Regions from separate parts of the Brachybacterium horti genome, predicted to be linked through region 2. Evidence: riboswitches for the same ligand, from Rfam matches in the RefSeq annotation. Region 2 holds a riboswitch; each other region holds the start of a gene.
What was found. A riboswitch is a leader RNA that binds a small molecule or an ion and turns the genes downstream of it on or off. The one in region 2 is predicted to bind thiamine pyrophosphate.
Positions count from the first base shown of each region.

Region 1 (6,151 bases), on a different contig from region 2:
TGTCGAGCCCCGAGCTGCTGCGCTCGCAGTTCCCCCCGGCGGGGGCCACCGGCGTGACCGGAGCCGGCGCCCTGTCCGTCATCGAGGGAGCGCGCACCGCGCTCACGGGGACCCTCGCCACCCTCGGCGCCGCGGCGGTCGTTGTCGTGGGGGGCGCCGTGGCCCTGGACCCCACCGACGGCCCGTCCGGGTCGGGACACGCGAGCGCCACCGCGACCGTCGGGAGCGCGGGTGGATCGACGACCGACCCGGGTGCCACGGGATCAGGCACGCCCGTCGAGGCACCGTCGGCCGCGGCCTCCCCGGGTGGGAGCGGCGCGGACGCCCGTGGCACCGGCACCACGGACGAGGCCCCGACGGCGTCCACCTCGTCCGCGACCGCGGACCCCGCGGCGGGAGGGGGCTCCCGGCCGGGGGCGGGGTCGACCGATCCGACGGCGACCGGAGCGAGCAGCGCCGTGCCGTCGGGCAGCCCGAGCGGGCCGGAAGGCTCGACGGCTCCGGGCTCCGAGGGGCGGTCGGGAACGTCGGACGGGACGAGCGGGCCGCCCACGGGGGATCCCGCCTCGAGCTCGCCCCCCTCGGACGAGTCCACCGCGGTCCCGGAGCCCCGGTCCGGTCGCGGGCCGATGCGGCCGGTCGATCCGGTGCTGGGCACCCTCCCCGCCGAGGAGCCGACGACGGCGCCGGTCGAGGACTCGTCCGGCGACTCCTCCGCGAACGTCGACGAGGTCCCGACGGACGAGCCGCCCCAGGATCCGATCCTCGTGCCGCCCCCGCCTCCCGCGCCGCCGACCCGGGACCCGCTCCAGGGACGGCCGGTGCTCCCACCGGCCTCCAAGCCGGCGCCCACCGCCCCGCCCTCCTCCGGCGCCGGCGACGACGCGGAGGAGGACCGGGGCGAGGACGAGTTCTGACCGGCGTGATCCCGGGGCGGCCGGCGCCTGTCCCTCACCCCGCCTGGTCAGCGGCGCATGCAGGCCGGCACACCCGCCCCGGGGAGCGGCGCCCGGCGGCACGGTCTCACGGCGCGGGACGGCTGAGCACGGACGTGCTGCGGTAGTCCTTCGCCGGTCCCGTGACCTGCCAGGTCAGGGACCAGCGAAAGGCGCCCGACAGCTCCATCCGACCCCGGTACACGTCGCGACCGCACAGGTGCACGAGCGGCGCATCGACCTCCCAGCGGTGGAAGGGCGCACCGTCCGGAAGGTGCACCGACCACCCGTCGTCCCCTGCCCGGAGGATCCGCAGCACGCGGGAGACGGGCGCACGGTGGCCGTCGGCCCGCTCGAGCCGGCCCTCCTCCTGCCAGCGCACCTCCCCGACGCCGGTCCGCTCGAGCACTGTCGTGCCCGTCACGTGCAGCAGAGCGCCCGAGCGGTGGTCCTCGATGCGGCGATCGAGCGACCAGCTGCCGAGCAGCTCGAGCGGGGAGAGGGGCATCCGGTCACCCCCGGTCCACGGGATCCGCGAGCGGCGCGGCGAAGAAGTCCCGCTCGTGCCGCACGGAGACCAGGAAGGCGGTGCGCATGGCCTGGCGCACCGGGCTGCTCGCCCGTGCCGCGCAGGCCGTGACCAGCTCGATCGCGCGGAGCGTCTCGGCATGGAAGTCCGGGTCGCCGTAGGTCGCGAGCCAGTCCCCGTAGGGATGCCCCGCCGTCCCGGCGCGCGAGAGCCTGGCGCCCACGTCGTCGTAGATCCAGAAGCAGGGGAGCAGGGCCGCCGCGAGCTCCTCGTAGCGGCCGCGTGCCGCGAGGGCCAGGAGGTGGTCCACGTAGGCGCGGGTGGTCGCATCGGGCTGGGCCGCGAAGAGCTCCTCGGGGCCCAGGTGGCCCGCGTGCAGCTCGGTCTCCGCGGCGATCGCGCCCTGGGCGGCCCCGGCCCAAAAGACCTGCTCCCCGGCGGAGGGCGCGAGGGTCGACGCGGCGGCGAGGGCCCGCGAGTACTCCCGGAGGTAAAGCGCGTCCTGGGCGAGGTAGCGGTGGAACGCGGGGCGGGGGAGGCTGCCGTCGGCGAGGCCGCGCACCACGGGCAGCGCGTCGATCTGCGTGCGCAGCTCGGCGGCCGCCTCCCACCACTCCTCGGCGATCGTCGCCGCGGCCGGGGCATGGGTGCCGGCCGCCTCCCACAGCGCCGCGAAGTGGGAGACCGGCCCGCTGCCGCGCCCCACCTCGAGGGAGTCCGCGGCGGCGATCGCGCCCGCGAGCCAGACCTTCGCCCCGCGCACGGCGCCGGCCCAGTCCTCGCCGCGGCCGCGGAGGGTCGCGATCGCGGAGGAGAGCGAGCAGCCGGTGCCGTGCGTGTTCCGCGTCGCGATCCGCGCTCCGGGCAGCTCGGCGAGCACCCCCTCGGGGCCGACGAGGGCGTCGGGGGAGTCCGGCCCGCTCAGATGACCGCCCTTGGCGAGCACGAGCACCGCGTGGCGGGCGGCGAGCTCCTGCGCCTGGGCGAGGGCCTGCTCCCAGGTGCTCGCCTCGGGCTGCTCGGCGAGCACGGCGAGCTCGGGGAGGTTCGGGGTGACGAGGTGCGCATGGCGGAGCATGTCCCGCAGCGCCTGCTCGGCGGAGTCGTCGAGCAGGCGGTCTCCGCTCGCGGCGACCATGACCGGGTCGAGCACCACCACCGGGGGTCGCACGTCGTCCAGCCAGGCGGTGACCGTGTCGATGATCGTGCCGTCGAAGAGCATGCCGATCTTCACGGCGTCGATCGTGACGTCCTCGCTCACCGCCCGGAGCTGCGCGTCGAGGAAGGCGGGCGGCGGCACGTGGACCTCGCGCACGCCGCGGGTGTTCTGGGCGACGAGCGCGGTCGTCGCGGCCATGCCGTAGCCGCCGTTCGCGGCGATCGACTTGAGATCCGCCTGGATGCCGGCGCCGCCGGTGGGGTCGGTGCCGGCGATGCTGAGGACGCGGGGGACGGGGCGGCTCATCGGGCGTCCTCCCAGGCGCGGCGCAGCTCCGCCGCCGCGTCGAAGGGGGAGGGGGAGGAGCAGATCGCGGAGACGACGGCCGCGCCGTCGAGCCCCCCGCGGCGCAGGGCGGGCAGGTCCGCGGCGCTGATCCCGCCGATCGCGACGGCGGGCAGGGCGGTCGCGGCGGCGACGGCGGCGACGCCCTCGACCCCGATCACGGCGGGGGCGTCCGCCTTCGTGGTGGTGCCGTGCACGGCACCGATGCCGAGGTGGTCCGCACCGGCGGCCTCGGCCTCGCGGGCCATGGCGGCGGTCTGCGCGGAGACGCCGATGACGGCGTCCGGCCCGAGGATCCGGCGCACCAGGTGCGCGGGGAGGTCGGACTGGCCGACGTGCACCCCGGTGAGGCGCACGCCGGACTCCCGGGCGGCGAGGACCACGTCGAGGCGGTCGTCGACGATGATCGCGACCGACGGGGGCAGCGTCTCCGCGAGGGCCGCGCAGAAGGCGAGCGTGTCCCGGGTGGGGAGCTGCTTGTCGCGCACCTGGACGGCGGTGACGCCACCGGCGACGGCGTCCCGCACGGCGGTGACGGGGTCGTGGCCGGCCCGCTCGAGCTGGGGGCGGTCCACGACGAGGTAGAGGGAGAGATCGACCGCGGGACGGGCGTTCATCGTGGTCATCGCACCTTCGCCTGGTCGCGGACGTCCTGGGCGGTCAGCGCGTGGAGCCCGTCGAGGAGCCCGACGGCGAAGGAGCCGGGGTGCTCGGCGGTGCGGGCGGAGCGCTCGGCGGCGAGGGTGAGCACGGTCGTCGCGGCGACCGCGGCGACGAGGCGGTCCTCGACCACGGCGGCGAAGGCCGCGGTGATCCCGCCGAGCGCGCAGCCGGCGCCGGTGACCTTGGTGAGCAGGGGGCTGCCGGTGGCGACGCGCACCACCCGCTCCCCGTCGGTCACGAGGTCCACCGCGCCGGAGACGGCGACGACGGCGCCGGTGCCGCGGGCGAGGGACGTCGCCGCCTCGTGGGAGTCGTCGGCGGAGTCGATCGAGTCCGCGCCGCGGCCGCCGGCGGAGAGCCCCGCGAGGGCACGGATCTCGGAGGCGTTGCCGCGGATGATCGCGGGCCGCTGGCTCACGAGGCGCTCGGCGAGGGTCGTCCGCACGGGCAGGGTCCCGACCGCGACGGGGTCCAGCACCCAGGGGGTGCCGGCGGCGCGCGCGGCGGCGACGGCCTCGACCATCGCCTCCCGCTGCTCGGCGCCGGCGGTGCCGAGGTTCACGAGGACGCCGTCGGCGATCCCCGCGAAGATCCCGGCCTCCTCGGGCACTGCGACCATGGCGGGGGAGCCGCCCACGGCGAGCAGCGCGTTCGCGACGAGGTTCGTGGTGACCACGTTGGTCAGGCACTGCACGAGGGGGATCCGCGAGCGGACCTCCTCGAGGGCGGCCGCGAGGGCGGCCGGGTCGGTGGGGGCAGAGGCGTGCGCGAGTGTCATGGCGACATCCCTTCGCTAGTCCGAGCTAGATCAGGTTCGACGGGTGTCATCTCAGCCCGGTGCTCGGGCACCCCGTGTCACTGCAGGCCACCGTACGTGATCGCCGCCCGCGCGGGGGCGGCGTCCGCGGCCGGGCGGCCGACGTCGCCCCCGGAGGGGAGAGCCTCAGGCGGTGCGCAGGCCGCGCCGCACGAGGAGCAGGCACAGCGCGCAGAGCACCACGAGCATCGAGAGCGAGGCGGGATAGGCGAGCAGCGGCAGCAGCGCGGCGAGGATCGTGGGCAGCAGGAACCCGAGGTAGGCGAGGGCGTAGTAGACGCCGGTGAGCCCGGCGAGGTCCTCCGCCGTCGCGATGCCCTGCACCTGCAGCAGCCCGGCGACGACGAGGGTGCCGTAGGCGGCGCCGAGCACCATCGCCACGAGGATGCCGAGGACCGGGCTGCCGATCGCCGTGGCGATCACCGCGAGCACCAGACCGACGCACATGGCCGCCTGGCCAACGGGCAGGGAGCGGCCGCCGGTGAGGCGGTCCAGCCGCGGCACGAAGGACTGCACGACCGCCCCGGTGCCGAGGGTGAGCACCGTCAGTGCCGTCGCGTACAGCGTCGCGCTCTCGCCGAGGTGACGCTGCACGCTCGCGGGGATGACCGCGTAGGCGACGCCGGCCGCGCCGAAGATCCACGGCGCCGCGGGGACCACGGCGCGGGTGAAGCGGCGGTGCCCGGCGGCGGGCACGCGGAGGTCCTGCCACCAGTGACCGGCGGCAGGCCGCTCGACGTGACGGGTCTCCGGGGCGAGCAGGAGCAGCGGGGTCGCGAGCAGGGAGAGGCCGCCGTGCACGAGATAGGGGAGGACCTCGGGGAGCGGGGCGAACTGGGCGAGCAGGCCGCTCGCCCCGGCGCCGAGCGCGAAGCCGAGGGTGAGGGTGAGGGACGGGCGGCGGGCGCCGGCGACGGCCGGGGCGCCGATCTCGTACGGCGGCGCGGAGAGCTCCTTCATCCAGGCCGTGCCGACGGACATGGCCGCGCCCACTCCGAGACCGGCGAGCACCCGGCCCAGGCACAGCAGCGCGAAGACGTGGGGGCTCGCGGCGAGCAGCGCGCTGCCGAGCACGGTCGCGGCCATGCCCACGAGCATCACGGGGCGGCGGCCGTGGCGGTCGGAGAGCGCGGCCGCGACGAGCAGGCCGGGGGCGAGCCCGGCGACGTAGGTGCCCAGCAGGAGGTTCGCCTGCCAGGCGGCGTAGTGGCCGACGGACTCGTAGACGTGCAGGAGCGGGGTGAAGTGGTTGCCGCCCCAGGCGAGCAGGAAGGTCGCGGGGACCACGAGCCTCCAGGGGGCGCGGATCGCGGTGCGGCTCATCGTGCGCCCCCGTCGAGCTCGTAGGCGTCCTCGACGTGGGCGCGCAGACGCTCGGCGAAGGCCGCGGGGTCGCCCGCGGCGAGGAGCGCGGCGAGCTCCTCGTGCTCGGCGAGGAGGGCGGGCATGGTGCCGCTGCGCTCGTCGAGGACGGCCGCAGTGAGGCGGGCGAAGCGGGGGCCGAGGTCCTCGCAGATCCCGGCGACGACGCTGTTGTCCGCGGCGGCGATGAGGGCGAGGTGGAAGTCGAGGTCCGCGGCGGCGAAGGCGAGCGGGTCCTGGGCGGTCGCGGCGGCGCGCTGCTGGGAGAGCAGCTCCGCGAGCTCCTCGGCGAGGGCGGGGATGGCGTCGGGCCTCGAGAGGAGGGCGGCGCCGGCGGAGGC
Region 1 covers NZ_BAAHAM010000003.1:42,121-48,271, reverse strand. The annotation lists gene ACYVAP_RS09635 (sigma-70 family RNA polymerase sigma factor) at 1-917, shown strand, start outside; gene ACYVAP_RS09630 (DUF6314 family protein) at 1,024-1,443, opposite strand; gene ACYVAP_RS09625 (bifunctional hydroxymethylpyrimidine kinase/phosphomethylpyrimidine kinase) at 1,448-2,929, opposite strand; gene thiE (thiamine phosphate synthase) at 2,926-3,594, opposite strand; gene thiM (hydroxyethylthiazole kinase) at 3,591-4,409, opposite strand; TPP riboswitch at 4,400-4,494, opposite strand; gene ACYVAP_RS09610 (MFS transporter) at 4,575-5,771, opposite strand; gene ACYVAP_RS09605 (GntR family transcriptional regulator) at 5,768-6,151, opposite strand, start outside.
Region 1: it holds a riboswitch for thiamine pyrophosphate, as region 2 does, so the genes downstream of both, thiM (hydroxyethylthiazole kinase) here and ACYVAP_RS01435 (MFS transporter) in region 2, are expected to answer to the same signal.

Region 2 (6,151 bases):
GGTCCCCGCGGCCTCGTGCCCGGCGACGACCTCCGCCAGCCGCTCCTCGTCGAACTCCTGCCGCGGGCCGGGCTCGCCGTCCCCGCCGATCTCGCACAGCGCCACCCGGCCGCCGGCCAGGCGTCCCAGCACGCATGTGGTGAGGCGAGGGGCGGCGGTCATGTGCCGAGGGTACTGCGGGTCCCCGACGCCGCCGGGCGCCCGGACCGCTCACGGTCCGGGCGCAAGGCGACGAGGCCGACGACGTGATGTAGCCGTTGGGGTTCAGCACGTACTTCCTCGCCGCGCCCTGGTCGAAGTCCGCGTAGGCCTGAGGCGCCTCGTCCAGCGGGATGGGGGTGGCCTTCACGGCCTTCGCGATCTGCACCTTGTCATGGAGGATCGCCTGCATCAGCTGGCGGTGGTACTTCATGACGGGGCACTGCCCGGTCGTGAACGACAGCGACTTCGCCCACCCGAGCCCCAGGCGGATCGAGAGCGACCCCTCCTGGGCGGCGGCGTCCACACCGCCGGGGTCTCCGGTGACGTCGAGCCCGGCTTCACGCCGGCGCTGTAGGCGCCGTGGAAGCCGGTCGGGAAGATGTCCGAGAGCATCGTGAGATCGAGGATCTTCTCGAGGGCCTGGTCCCGCTCGGGGAATGTCAGCAGGTTCCAGTCCGCGTACGGGGGGGAGGACGTACTCGGCCTGGCCGCCGACCCAGCCGCCCATGTCGACGTACCCGTAGGGGCTGCCCGGGCGGTCCGGGTTCACGTTCAGGCAGATCCCGGTCTTGCCCACCTTGCAGTTGCGGCAGCGGCCGCAGGCGATGTTGAAGGGGACCGAGACCCCGGCGGTCAGGAAAGGACGAGGTCCGGAGGTTTTCCCTCCGGACATGACGGAGCGCCCGCCGGATCGTTCCGACGGGCGCTCCGAGAGCTGTGGGGCTCCGGGGCTCAGGCGCCCTGGATGTTCACGGCGGTGAGGCCGCGATCGGTGCGCTCGACCTCGAAGGAGACCTTCTGGTTCTCCTCGAGGTTGCGGTAGCCGGAGCCGGTGATGTTGCTGAAGTGGGCGAAGACGTCGTCCGAGCCGTCGTCGGGGGCGATGAAGCCGAAGCCCTTGTCGGCGTTGAACCACTTCACGGTGCCAGTTGCCATGTTCCTGTAATCCTTCGATGTCGTCGGCCGGGTCTCGGCCAATGATGCCTGCCGCCGGAAGACGCTCCGCCGACGACGTGGACCCCGATCAGGGTCCGGCGACACGCCGCGAACGATGTGCCGAGCACTAGGTTCGCAGACTTTTGCCCCGGATGCGAGCATGATTCCCCGATTGTTCATCGAAGGAGACCGATCGCTCGGTCCCGACCGTTCGGAAGCGACCGATCCGAACAGAGTGGCGGCGCACGCCTGCGACGGCCAGCTCAGGCGTTTCCGAGGCCCTTGACGAGCGTCTCCGAGGTCTCGGTGGCCGTCCGCCCAACGCCCCCGTCGTCCACGTACTCGTAGGAGACGGTCTCGAGCTGGCCGGTCCCACGGTAGCCGCGTCGCTCGTAGAGCCGTCGGGCGCGCGGGTTGTCCAGCCCCACGGCGCAGGCGATCCGTCCGCGGGGCCGCGCGAGCTCCTCGGCCGCCTCCATCAGCCGGCTGCCGACGCCTCGGCCCCGTGCCGCCGCATCGACGCTGAGGTTCTTGAGCAGAGGGAGCTCCCCCTCGTCCACCTCACAGGAGCCGACGGGGACCTCACCGCTCCAGGCGATGAGGAAGGTGCTCTCCCCTCGCCCCTGGCGCGCCGCCGCATGGCGGGCGAAGCCCCGTCCCGGCGGCTCGCGCGCCGCGAGCAGCGCGACGTCGGCCGGGGTGCAGCGACTGATCTGGACCGGGATCTCCATCCGTCCATCATCCCGGAGGTGTGCCCGTCGTACGGTGCCGTCATGGCGCTTCCATCTCGGGACTCCGATCGCGACTTCAGCGCGTACAACGCCGCGCAGGCCGGGCGCCCGCCACGCCCGCTGGCCCGGCGAGCGCTGGCCGCGCTCCGCGAGCGGGTGCCTGCGCCGCGGCGACCGTTCGCCATCGACCTCGGCTGCGGCGCCGGGATCGAGTCCCGGTTCCTCCCGGAGAACGGGTGCGAGGTGCTGGCGATCGACAGGGATCCGAGCGTGCGCCCCGTGCTCGACGCGCTCGCACAGACGCTGCCGAAGCGATGACCCGCGATCTCGACGTGATCGAGATCGTCGAGGAGGAGCGGGACGGCGGCTCCTTCTCCGGGCCGAAGCACTGGAACACCTACCAGGTCATCGCCCGCCGCTGAGCGCCGTCACCGCTCCTCGGCGAGCGCGACCGCGTCGAGGTCCCCGTCGAGGTCCGCGGGCGCGAGGCGCGGGCCGAGCCGGGCGCCGAGGATCAGCAGCGCCGCCCCGAGCACCATGAGCAGCAGCACCGAGCCGCGGGGGCCGGTGATCCCGGCGAGCAGCGGCAGGTAGAAGGGGTACAGGGCCGGCAGCACGAGGGAGAGGCTGTAGGCGGAGCCGTACCCGGTGGAGCGCACGACCGTGGGAAACCGCTCGGAGAGGTACGCGGAGACCGGGCCGTAGGCGGCGACGGTCACCACCTGCAGCAGCGCCGCGCAGAGCGCCGCCCGGGCGAGGCTCCCGGAGCCGACGGCCGCCCACCACAGGGGTGGCCCGAGGAGCAGGGCGGCGATCCCCCAGAGCGTGAGCAGTCGGCGCCGGCCGACCACCGTGGAGAGGTGCCCGGCGAGCGCCATCGCGAGCGCCTGGGCGACGGAGGCGATGCCCATGGCGAGCGCGACCTCGGTGGCGGCGAGGGCGCCGCCCTCCCCGAGCCGCGCGGTGAGCAGCAGGACCGTCGTGTTCGTGAGCAGCCAGAGCCCCGTCATCATGACGAAGGCCTGCCGGAAGGCGCCGGACCAGCGGCCTGCGAGCACCTGCCGGACGCCGCCGCGCACCGGTGGCGTCGTCTCCGTGCCCGGCGCGTCCCCGTCCGGCCCGGCGCGGCGGGTGATCGGCGCGTCGACGACGTGCGAGCGGTAGTACAGCAGCATCCCCAGCGAGAGCAGCGCGCCGACGACGAACAGCAGTCGCCAGCCCCAGACGGCGTACTCCTCCGGACCGAGGACCAGCAGCAGCGTGGCGGTCGCGAAGGCGATCGCTCCCTGCGCCCACGGCGCCATCGAGAGGATCAGGCCGCTCATGAGGCCGCGGCGGCGCGGCGGCGACCACTCCATGGCGAGCGGGATCGCGGCGGAGTACTCCCCGGCGACGAAGATGCCGCCCAGGAAGCGCAGACCGAGGATCAGCGCGATCGTGCCCGCGCCCAGCAGCTCGTGCGTGGGCATCGCGGCGATCAGCAGCGCGCACCCGGCGGTGCCGGCGATCGCGACCTGCGTGGTGCGGGTGCGGCCCAGGCGGTCGGAGATCCGGCCGAAGACGACCCCGCCGACGGGCCGGCCGAGCATCATCGCGATGACGACGATCGCGCCGGTCGCCGCCGCGACCCCGGGGCCCGCGACCGTGGCCAGCGCCGGGGTGAGCGCGGTGAGCGGCAGGAACACGTGGACGTTGTCGATGAAGTTCCCGACCACGCCGGCGCGGAGCGCGGCACGCCCCGAGGGCGGCAGACGGTCCGGCGGGCCGACGGGGCCGGGGTGCTCGACCTCGTCGATGGTGGGTGCATCGGTCGCGGGCAGGCGCGAGCGCATGGCGGACATCCCTTCGTCAGTACGAGCTGCATCAGGTTCCACGGGTGTGATCTCAGCGCCGGCGGCGCACCCCGTGTCCGCGATCGAGTATCCCAGGCGCGGGTCGCGCCGGGTCGACGTGTCCACGGAGATCTGAGGTCAGGGCCACGGAACCAGGGGGACGCCGTGCAGCCGGCGCCCGGTTGCCCTGGACGCCGACCACGGGCGAGTGCCTGACGCCTGCCTGCCCTGAACGGCGTCAGCAGAGCCGCGGGCCCTCAGCGCACTCCATCGCCCCAGCAATGAAAGCCTTCTCCTCCGCCGCCGTCGCCGGTCGCCCCGGCAGTTCCCGGAACCACTCCTGGCGCAGCGTGCTGACCAGCTTCTCCCCCGGCTTCCACCAGAATCCCGACAGCCGATGGAACAGGAACGCCTCCGCCCGCTCCTTGATGACGCGAACCTTGATCCCGTTCTCCAGATACGCGACGGCTGCGGCGACTGCCTCCCCCGCATTGCCGTAGTCCAGGATCTCCCATCCCGTGTACTCCCACGGGCCGATGAGGATCTCCGCCTCGTCACCGTCTCGGGGCGCTGTCGAAGGGCAGGAGAGCATCCGGATGCGGATCGGCCACGTGGCGGTGGCGGGTGAGCTGATGAGGACCTCGTGTTCGGCAGTCTCGATGACATTGGACTCCGGGCCGCTGCGACGCCTGATGACCTCGGACTCGCTCAGGGGGTCGAGGGGATCCTCGCCGTCGTCGGCGAAGAGTCGGAGCTCCACGTCCGGGAGCTCGACGTCAGGCTCACCGCGCAGCGCGGAGAGGACCAGGGAGACGACGAAGACGACCAGGAGGACCGGAAGGACGATCGGGAGCATCACGATCACCGCGCCGAGCATGAGAACGGCCAGGACCGCGTCGAAAAGGCAGTTGCCGACGCGGTGTGCCCAACTCCCCATAACGACCTCCCGCTCTCCACCTCATGACGATGCAGGTCCTATGGTGGCCTGCCGCCCAGCTCCCCACTCGCCGCCCTCAGCCGATCTCGTCCGGCCAGCTCCCCGGCATCGAGCCGTCCTCGGCAGCGGGCACCATCCCGCGGTAGCCGGTGACCGTCTCCCACCGGTCTCCGCGGGCACGGAGGAACAGGTAGACCTCACCGGCGTCCTCGATCCCGGTGAGGGCGTCGCGGCTCTCCCCGCAGCTGTACGGCAACGAGAGCACCTCGATGCTCGTCCCCTCACCATCCGCCGGGGCTCCGGAGACCCACTCGGCGACCTGCACGGTCCACAGCGGCACGTCGTACAGCTCGTAGCGACCCGTCGCGGGCGGACCGTCGACCGTGCCGCGCACGACGGCATCGGACTCCGCCGCCGCGTCCTCGGGCGTCTCCAGGGAGATCCAGTCGATGCAGCTCGCGGCGGTGACCTCGTCCTCCGGGCGCGTCGCCGGGCCGTCGCAGCCGCTGAGGCCGGCCGCTCCGGCGAGCGCGGCGAGGAGGGTGCGTCGGCGGACCATGGGCCCATGGTGCACCTGCCGGGCACCGTCGAGGAGGTCCGTGACCGCATCGCAACCGTGATCGCGCACTGGCCGTGGCCTGGCTCGATAGCGTGCAGGGATGACCGCTGACGTCAACGCCTCCCCGTCCCTCGACCTCCGTGACGTGGAGGCGTTCCTGCGCGTGCCGCGGGTCTCCGCGATCGCCGCGGGCCCGGCCGGCCGGGCGGTCGCGGTGGTGCAGGAGGCCGACGAGCGCCTCTCCCGCCTGGTCCCCTCCATCTGGGAGCGCACGGTCGGCGCCCCGGCCCGGCGGCTGACGGTCTCGGAGAAGGGCGAGTCCTCGCCGCGCTTCGCGCCGGACAGCTCACTGCTGTTCACCTCCTCCCGTCCCGATCCCACAGGGGACGCACCCGAGGGGACGACGGCGATCTGGCGGCTCCCGCTCACCGGGGAGGCGCAGGTGCTCGCGCACGCGCCGGGTGGGCTCGAGCTGCTCGACGTGGCCGGCGACGGCACGATCCTCGCCGCGACGAGCGTGCTGCCCGGGGTGAGCCTCGAGGAGGACGCCGAGGCCCGCGCGGCGCGGAAGGACGCGAAGCGCACGACGATCTGGCACACGGGCATGCCGATCCGGCAGTGGGACCACGAGCGCGGCGACTCCTCCCGCCACCTCCTGATCGTCACCGCGCAGGGCGAGCTGCGGGACCTCACACCGGACGCCGGCACCCTGCCGCTGCACACGGCCTCCGCCGTGCTCTCCCGTGACGGGCGCACCGTCGTCACCGAGTGGACCGAGCGGATCGCCCGCGGCGAGACCCGCACCGGCCTGGTCCGCATCGACGTGGCGACCCTCGAGCGCACGGCGCTGCTCGAGGCGACGGACGAGCACGGCTACGACTCCCCCGCGCTGTCCCCGGACGGCCGGCTCCTCGCCGTCACCCGCTCCACCGTCTCCACCCCGACGGACACGAGC
Region 2 covers NZ_BAAHAM010000001.1:285,409-291,559, forward strand. The annotation lists gene ACYVAP_RS01410 (bifunctional 3'-5' exonuclease/DNA polymerase) at 1-162, opposite strand, end outside; partial or broken gene ACYVAP_RS01415 (hypothetical protein) at 242-937, opposite strand; gene ACYVAP_RS01420 (cold-shock protein) at 934-1,137, opposite strand; gene ACYVAP_RS01425 (GNAT family N-acetyltransferase) at 1,401-1,868, opposite strand; gene ACYVAP_RS01430 (hypothetical protein) at 1,911-2,186, shown strand; gene ACYVAP_RS01435 (MFS transporter) at 2,297-3,709, opposite strand; TPP riboswitch at 3,692-3,784, opposite strand; gene ACYVAP_RS01440 (hypothetical protein) at 3,939-4,565, opposite strand; gene ACYVAP_RS01445 (hypothetical protein) at 4,714-5,196, opposite strand; gene ACYVAP_RS01450 (alpha/beta fold hydrolase) at 5,297-6,151, shown strand, end outside.

Region 3 (6,151 bases), on a different contig from region 2:
CGGCGTGGACCAGCGGCTCGTCGAGGCCGGCCGCGGGATGGGGATGACGGCGCTGTCCGTGCTGCTCCGCGTGGAGCTCCCGCTCGCCGTACCCGTCATGCTCTCCGGCGTGCGCACCGCCCTCGTGCTGCTGGTCGGCACCGCGTCCCTCGCCGCCTTCGTGAACGGCGGCGGCCTGGGCCTGCTCATCACCACGGGCGTGAACCTCTACCTGTTCACGGTGCTCATCGCGGGCGCCCTGCTCATCGCCCTGCTCGCCCTGATCGTGGACTGGGTGGGCCGGGTCGTCGAGCACATCGCCCGGCCGAAGGGACTGTGACCATGCCCCGCACCTCCTCCTCCCCCGCGACCTCCTCCGCGGAGCGATCCGGCGGCATCTCCCGCCGGCACCTCGGCGCCCTCGCCGGCCTCGCCCTGCTGCCCCTCGCCGGCTGCGGCCTGCGCCCCGCGACCGCCTACACACCGGACGTCGCCCCCGGCTCGATCACCCCCATCGAGGGCCTCCCCGCCGACGCCTCGCTCACAGTCACCGGCAAGAACTTCACCGAGCAGCTCATCCTCGGCAAGATCGGCGTGATCGCCGCCCGGGCCGCCGGGTTCCAGGTGGACGACCTCACCAACGTCCCCGGCTCCGTCCCCGTGCGCGAGCTCATGACCTCCGGCGACGCCGACATGACCTGGGAGTACACGGGCACCGCCTGGCTCACCTACATGGGCGAGACCGAGGGCATCCCGGACAAGCAGGAGCAGTGGGAGGCCGTGCGCGATGCCGACGTGGCCAACGGGCTCACCTGGCTGCCGCCCGCGCCGCTGAACAACACCTACGCCCTCGCCGTGCGCTCCGACGCCGTCGAGGAGCTGGGCGGCATCAGCTCCCTGAGCGAGATCGCTGACCTCCCCGTCGAGGACCGCACGATCTGCGTGGAGCCCGAGTTCAACTCCCGCGCGGACGGCTTGATCCCGCTGCTGAAGGAGTACGGCATCCCCCGCGACGCCGCCGACGGCGTCCCCGAGGAGAACATCTCGATCTACGACACGGGCGCCGTCTACACCGCGACCGCCCGCGGCTCCTGCAACTTCGGCGAGGTCTTCACGACCGACGGCCGCATCGAGAGCCTGGACCTGACGATCCTCGAGGACGACAAGGGGTACTTCCCCGCCTACAACGTCGCCCCGGTGCTCAGCACCGCGACGCTGGAGAAGCACCCCGAGCTCGCGGACGTCTTCGACCAGATCTCCCCCGCCATCACGGACGACGCCCTTCGCGCGATGAACCTGCGGGTGGACGAGGGCGGCGAGCTCCCGGCGGACGTCGCCTTCGACTTCATGGTCGAGCAGGGGTTCGTCACGCGCCCCTGAGCGGCCCCCTCCGGCAGGTCACCGCCGCACGGCCCCCGGCAGCCACCGCGACCCGAGCGCCGCGAGCCACGCCGCCGCGATCCCGATCACCGCGGCGAGCACGAGCTCGACGCCCCACAGCACGGGGCTCGGGATGCCGTGGTACATGACCGCCCACTGCGCGGGGAGGATCAGCAGGAAGCCCAGCACCAGCAGGTAGGTGAGCGGGCTGCGTCCGCGCACGATCAGCCAGCCCAGCAGCCCCACGGCCGGGCCGAGGATCGAGAGGTCCAGCATCCGCGGGAAGGGCTGCGGCAGGTCCAGGTCGCCCCGGAGGTACGGGATCACGAGGACCGTCCCGAGCAGGACGGGCACGACGACGACCGCCGCGGCGAGCGCCGCCCGCCACAGGGCGGTGGGCGCGAGGGCGAGACCTCCGGCGAGCACGAGCAGGCCGATCCCGAGCTGGAGGATGCCCTGGAGCCTCAGCAGCGAGTCGTCGTAGCCGACGAACCCGACCGGGGACCACTGCGAGAGCAGGTAGGAGCCGATCACGGTGGCGACGAGGGCCATGCCGTAGCGGGCTCCGTCCCGCCGTTCGCGACGGTCCGGAGCGCACACGGGCGCGCCGAACTGCGGCCCGTGGAAGCCGGGCCGGGGCTCGGGGAGGCCGGGCTGGGGCTGGGGCTTCGTCGCTCCTGGCGGTCCCTCCGACGGACGGCGCCGCCGGCCTTCCCGCTCCTGGGGTACGGTGCTCGCCGATCCCTCGGGTGCCCGTCGCAACGGGCTGAGATCGGACTGTCGCGGTCCGAGTACCGACCGAACCTGCCCGGGTCATGCCGGCGAAGGAAGAAGGAGAGCGACTGCATGTCCGCACGCCCTGAGAACTACCCCACCCACACCCTCGACCACCTCGAGGATCCCGAGCACGGCATCCGTGTGCCCGTCACCCGGATCACCCAGGACCCCGCCCCGAGCGGCGCGGAGAACCCGCCCGTGACCGTCTATCGCACCGCGGGCCCCGGCTGTGAGCCGGAGGAGGGCCTCGCGCCGCTGCGCGAGGACTGGATCCGCGGCCGCGGCGACGTGGAGGGCTACACGGGTCGCGGTCGGAGCCTCGAGGACGACGGCCGCAGCGCCGTGCGCCGCGGGGAGGCCAGCGCGGAGTGGCGGGGTGCGCGGCGGGAGCCGCTGCGCGGCCTCGAGGGCCGACGGGTCACCCAGATGCACTACGCCCGCCGCGGGGAGATCACCGCGGAGATGCGGTACGTGGCGCTGCGCGAGGGCTGCGACGTGGAGCTCGTGCGCAGCGAGCTCGCCGCGGGCCGCGCGATCATCCCCGCGAACGTGAACCATCCGGAGGCGGAGCCGATGATCATCGGCCGCGCGTTCCTCGTGAAGGTCAACGCGAACATCGGGAACTCGGCGGTGACCTCGTCGATCGCGGAGGAGGTCGCGAAGCTCGAGTGGGCGACCCGCTGGGGTGCGGACACCGTCATGGACCTCTCCACCGGGGAGGACATCCACACCACCCGCGAGTGGATCCTGCGCAACTCCCCCGTGCCGATCGGCACGGTCCCCATCTACCAGGCGCTTGAGAAGGTGGGCGGGGACGCGAACGCCCTGACCTGGGAGATCTTCCGGGACACGGTGATCGAGCAGTGCGAGCAGGGCGTGGACTACATGACGATCCACGCGGGCGTGCTGCTGCGCCACGTGCCGCTGACCGCGGACCGCGTGACCGGGATCGTCTCGCGCGGCGGTTCGATCCTCGCCGGCTGGTGCCTCGCCCACCATCGCGAGAACTTCCTCTACGAGCACTTCGACGAGCTCTGCGCGATCTTCGCCCGCTACGACGTCTCCTTCTCCCTGGGCGACGGACTGCGCCCGGGCTCCCTCGCGGACGCGAACGACGCCGCCCAGTTCGCGGAGCTCGACACGCTCGCGGAGCTCACGGCCCGCGCCTGGGAGCACGACGTGCAGGTCATGGTCGAGGGCCCGGGGCACGTGCCGCTGCACCTCGTGCGGGAGAACGTGGAGCGCCAGCAGGAGCTGTGCCACGGCGCCCCGTTCTACACGCTGGGCCCGCTCGTCACGGACATCGCCCCCGCGTACGACCACATCACCTCCGCGATCGGCGCCACCGAGATCGCCCAGTACGGCACGGCGATGCTCTGCTATGTCACGCCCAAGGAGCACCTGGGCCTCCCGGACCGCGACGACGTGAAGACCGGCGTGATCACGTACAAGATCGCCGCCCATGCGGCGGACGTCGCCAAGGGCCACGCCGGCGCCCGGGACCGGGACGACGCGCTCTCGAAGGCCCGTTTCGAGTTCCGCTGGCGGGACCAGTTCGGCCTGTCCCTGGACCCGCAGCTCGCGGAGGCGTACCACGACGAGACGCTCCCGGCGGAGCCCGCGAAGACGGCGCACTTCTGCTCGATGTGCGGGCCGAAGTTCTGCTCGATGCGGATCTCGCAGGACATCCGCGACACCTACGGGGACATGCCCGCCCAGGAGCGGATCGCGCTCGAGGGCATGGAGGCGAAGTCCCGGGAGTTCCGCGAGCAGGGCGGCACGGTGTACCTGCCCTCCCCATCGGTGCCCGCCCGCCCGTAGGATCGAGGGGTCCCCACCGGTGCCAGCGTCGGCAGCGATGCCCTGAACCACCCCGCGCTGGAGTCCCCGTTGAGCACCTCGACCCCCACCCTGCCGCCTGCGGCCCCCGCTCCCCTGCCCCCGGGCCGGCTGCGGCTGGTCATCCTCGCGATGGCGCTCGGCGCCTTCGCGATCGGCACCACCGAGTTCGCGTCGATGGGCCTGCTGCCGCAGATCGCCCGCTCGCTCGAGGTGAGCGTGCCGCAGGCGGGCATGCTCATCACGCTCTACGCGCTGGGCGTGGTGATCGGGGCGCCGCTCGTGACGATCGCCGCGGTGCGTGTGCCCCGGGCGAGGCTGCTGGTGGTGCTCATCGCGCTGATCGGCCTCGGGAACCTGGCCTCGGCGATCGCCCCGAGCTTCACCGTGCTCGCCCTCGCCCGCTTCGTGGCGGGGCTGCCGCACGGCGCGTTCTTCGGGGTCTCGGCGCTCGTCGCCTCGCGCCTGTCCCCGCCGGGGCGGCGCGCCCGCTCGGTGTCCCTCGTGATGCTGGGCCTGACGATCGCGACGATGCTCGGCGTGCCGGCGTCGACGGCGCTCGGGCAGTCGGTGGGCTGGCGCTCGGCGTACGTGATCGTGGTGGTGCTCGCGGCGGCGTCGACCCTCGCGATCTGGCGCCTGGTGCCGGAGCCGGAGGGCTCCACGGGCACCGGCTCGATCCGCGGGGAGCTGGGGGCGCTGCGCCGCGGCCGGGTGTGGTTCGGGCTCGGGATCGGCGCGATCGGTTTCGGCGGCATGTTCGCGGTGTACAGCTACGTGGGCGAGATCGTGCCGGGTGTGATGGGCCTCGGCGAGCGCGCCGTGCCGGTCGCGCTGTTCGTGTTCGGCGTGGGCATGACGGTGGGCAACGTGATCGCGGGCCGGCTCGCGGATCGCAGCATCTACGGGACGATCCTCCTGGGCCTCGTGGGCATGGCGATCACGCTCGCGATCTTCGCCCTGGTCGCCCAGCACGCGATCGCGGGGATGGCGCTGCTGTTCGCGATCGCGGTGACCTCGCAGCTCATGGGCCCGTCGCTGCAGCTGTTCCTGCTCGACGCCTCCCCGGACGCCCCCTCGCTCGCCGCGGCCCTGCACCACTCCGCGCTGAACATCGGCAACTCGCTCGGGGCGGCGCTCGGCGCGGCGGTGCTCGCGGCGGGCTGGGGCCTGCTAGCGCCGGCCTGGACCGGGGTGCTCCTCGCGGTGGCGGGCCTCGGGATCGCGGGCGCGTCGCTGCTGGTGCACCGGCGTTCGGTCGCGGCGACCGCGGTGGAGGACGCCCCGGTTCCGGCGGCCTGCTGAGTCAGTCCCGCGGGGGGTGCCGCCCGATATCTCGGGACAGGCTCGACAGGAGACCTCGCTCACCGCACAGGCGGTCGGTGCGCGTCAGCTCACCAGGCGCTGACCTGCACATTCGCCCCGACAGCCCTTGACTCACACTGTGCACCGCCCCGGGAGTCCTCGCCCGGGGCGGTGCTGCTGTGCGCGCCCCTGCGGTCACCGGGTCCCCTGGTCGTCTTTCGGTGTCGCATGCACGGGCCCTTCTCCCGACCACGTCCCCGACGGAGACGAGCCCCCGACGGGTGCAGCCCGAGCATCCGCTGGGAGGTCGCGACCGCCGTGACCCCGACCCGCTTCTCGACGACCTCCGGGTACACGCGCACGCCGATCTCCTGCGGCACGGGCATCTGGTCCAGCGTCGCGAAGGACTTCACCTCCGCGCACGACGGCATCTTCTGACGCTCCCGCTCACCCCAGCGCCGCCGCCTGCAGCCGCTCGGCGGCACGCCGGTGGGCGGTGAGGACCTCCGCGAGGGCGGGGGCGACGGGCTCCCCGTCCCGCACGAGCACCCGTCCCGCGACGAGCGTGTGCCAGGCACGGGCGGGGCCCGTGCGCAGCCACCCCTCGACCGGATCGGTGAGCGCCCCGGCGAGCGCGACCGGGTGCGTCTCCCACACGACGAGGTCGGCGCAGGCCCCGGGCCGCAGGTGGCCGATCTCGTCCTCCCAGCCCAGGCAGGCGGCGCTGCCGCGGGTCGCGAGGTCCAGGGCGTCGCGGGCCCGCATCGAGGCCGGGCCGTTGCGCAGCCGCCCCAGCAGCAGCGCGTTGCGGGTCTCCATCCACATCGAGGCGCTGTCCGTGGAGGCGGAGCCGTCGCAGCCGATCCCCACC
Region 3 covers NZ_BAAHAM010000004.1:196,789-202,939, forward strand. The annotation lists gene ACYVAP_RS13770 (ABC transporter permease) at 1-319, shown strand, start outside; gene ACYVAP_RS13775 (glycine betaine ABC transporter substrate-binding protein) at 322-1,359, shown strand; gene ACYVAP_RS13780 (hypothetical protein) at 1,378-1,911, opposite strand; TPP riboswitch at 2,097-2,206, shown strand; gene thiC (phosphomethylpyrimidine synthase ThiC) at 2,206-3,957, shown strand; gene ACYVAP_RS13790 (MFS transporter) at 4,027-5,280, shown strand; gene ACYVAP_RS13795 (amidohydrolase family protein) at 5,728-6,151, opposite strand, start outside.
Region 3: it holds a riboswitch for thiamine pyrophosphate, as region 2 does, so the genes downstream of both, thiC (phosphomethylpyrimidine synthase ThiC) here and ACYVAP_RS01435 (MFS transporter) in region 2, are expected to answer to the same signal.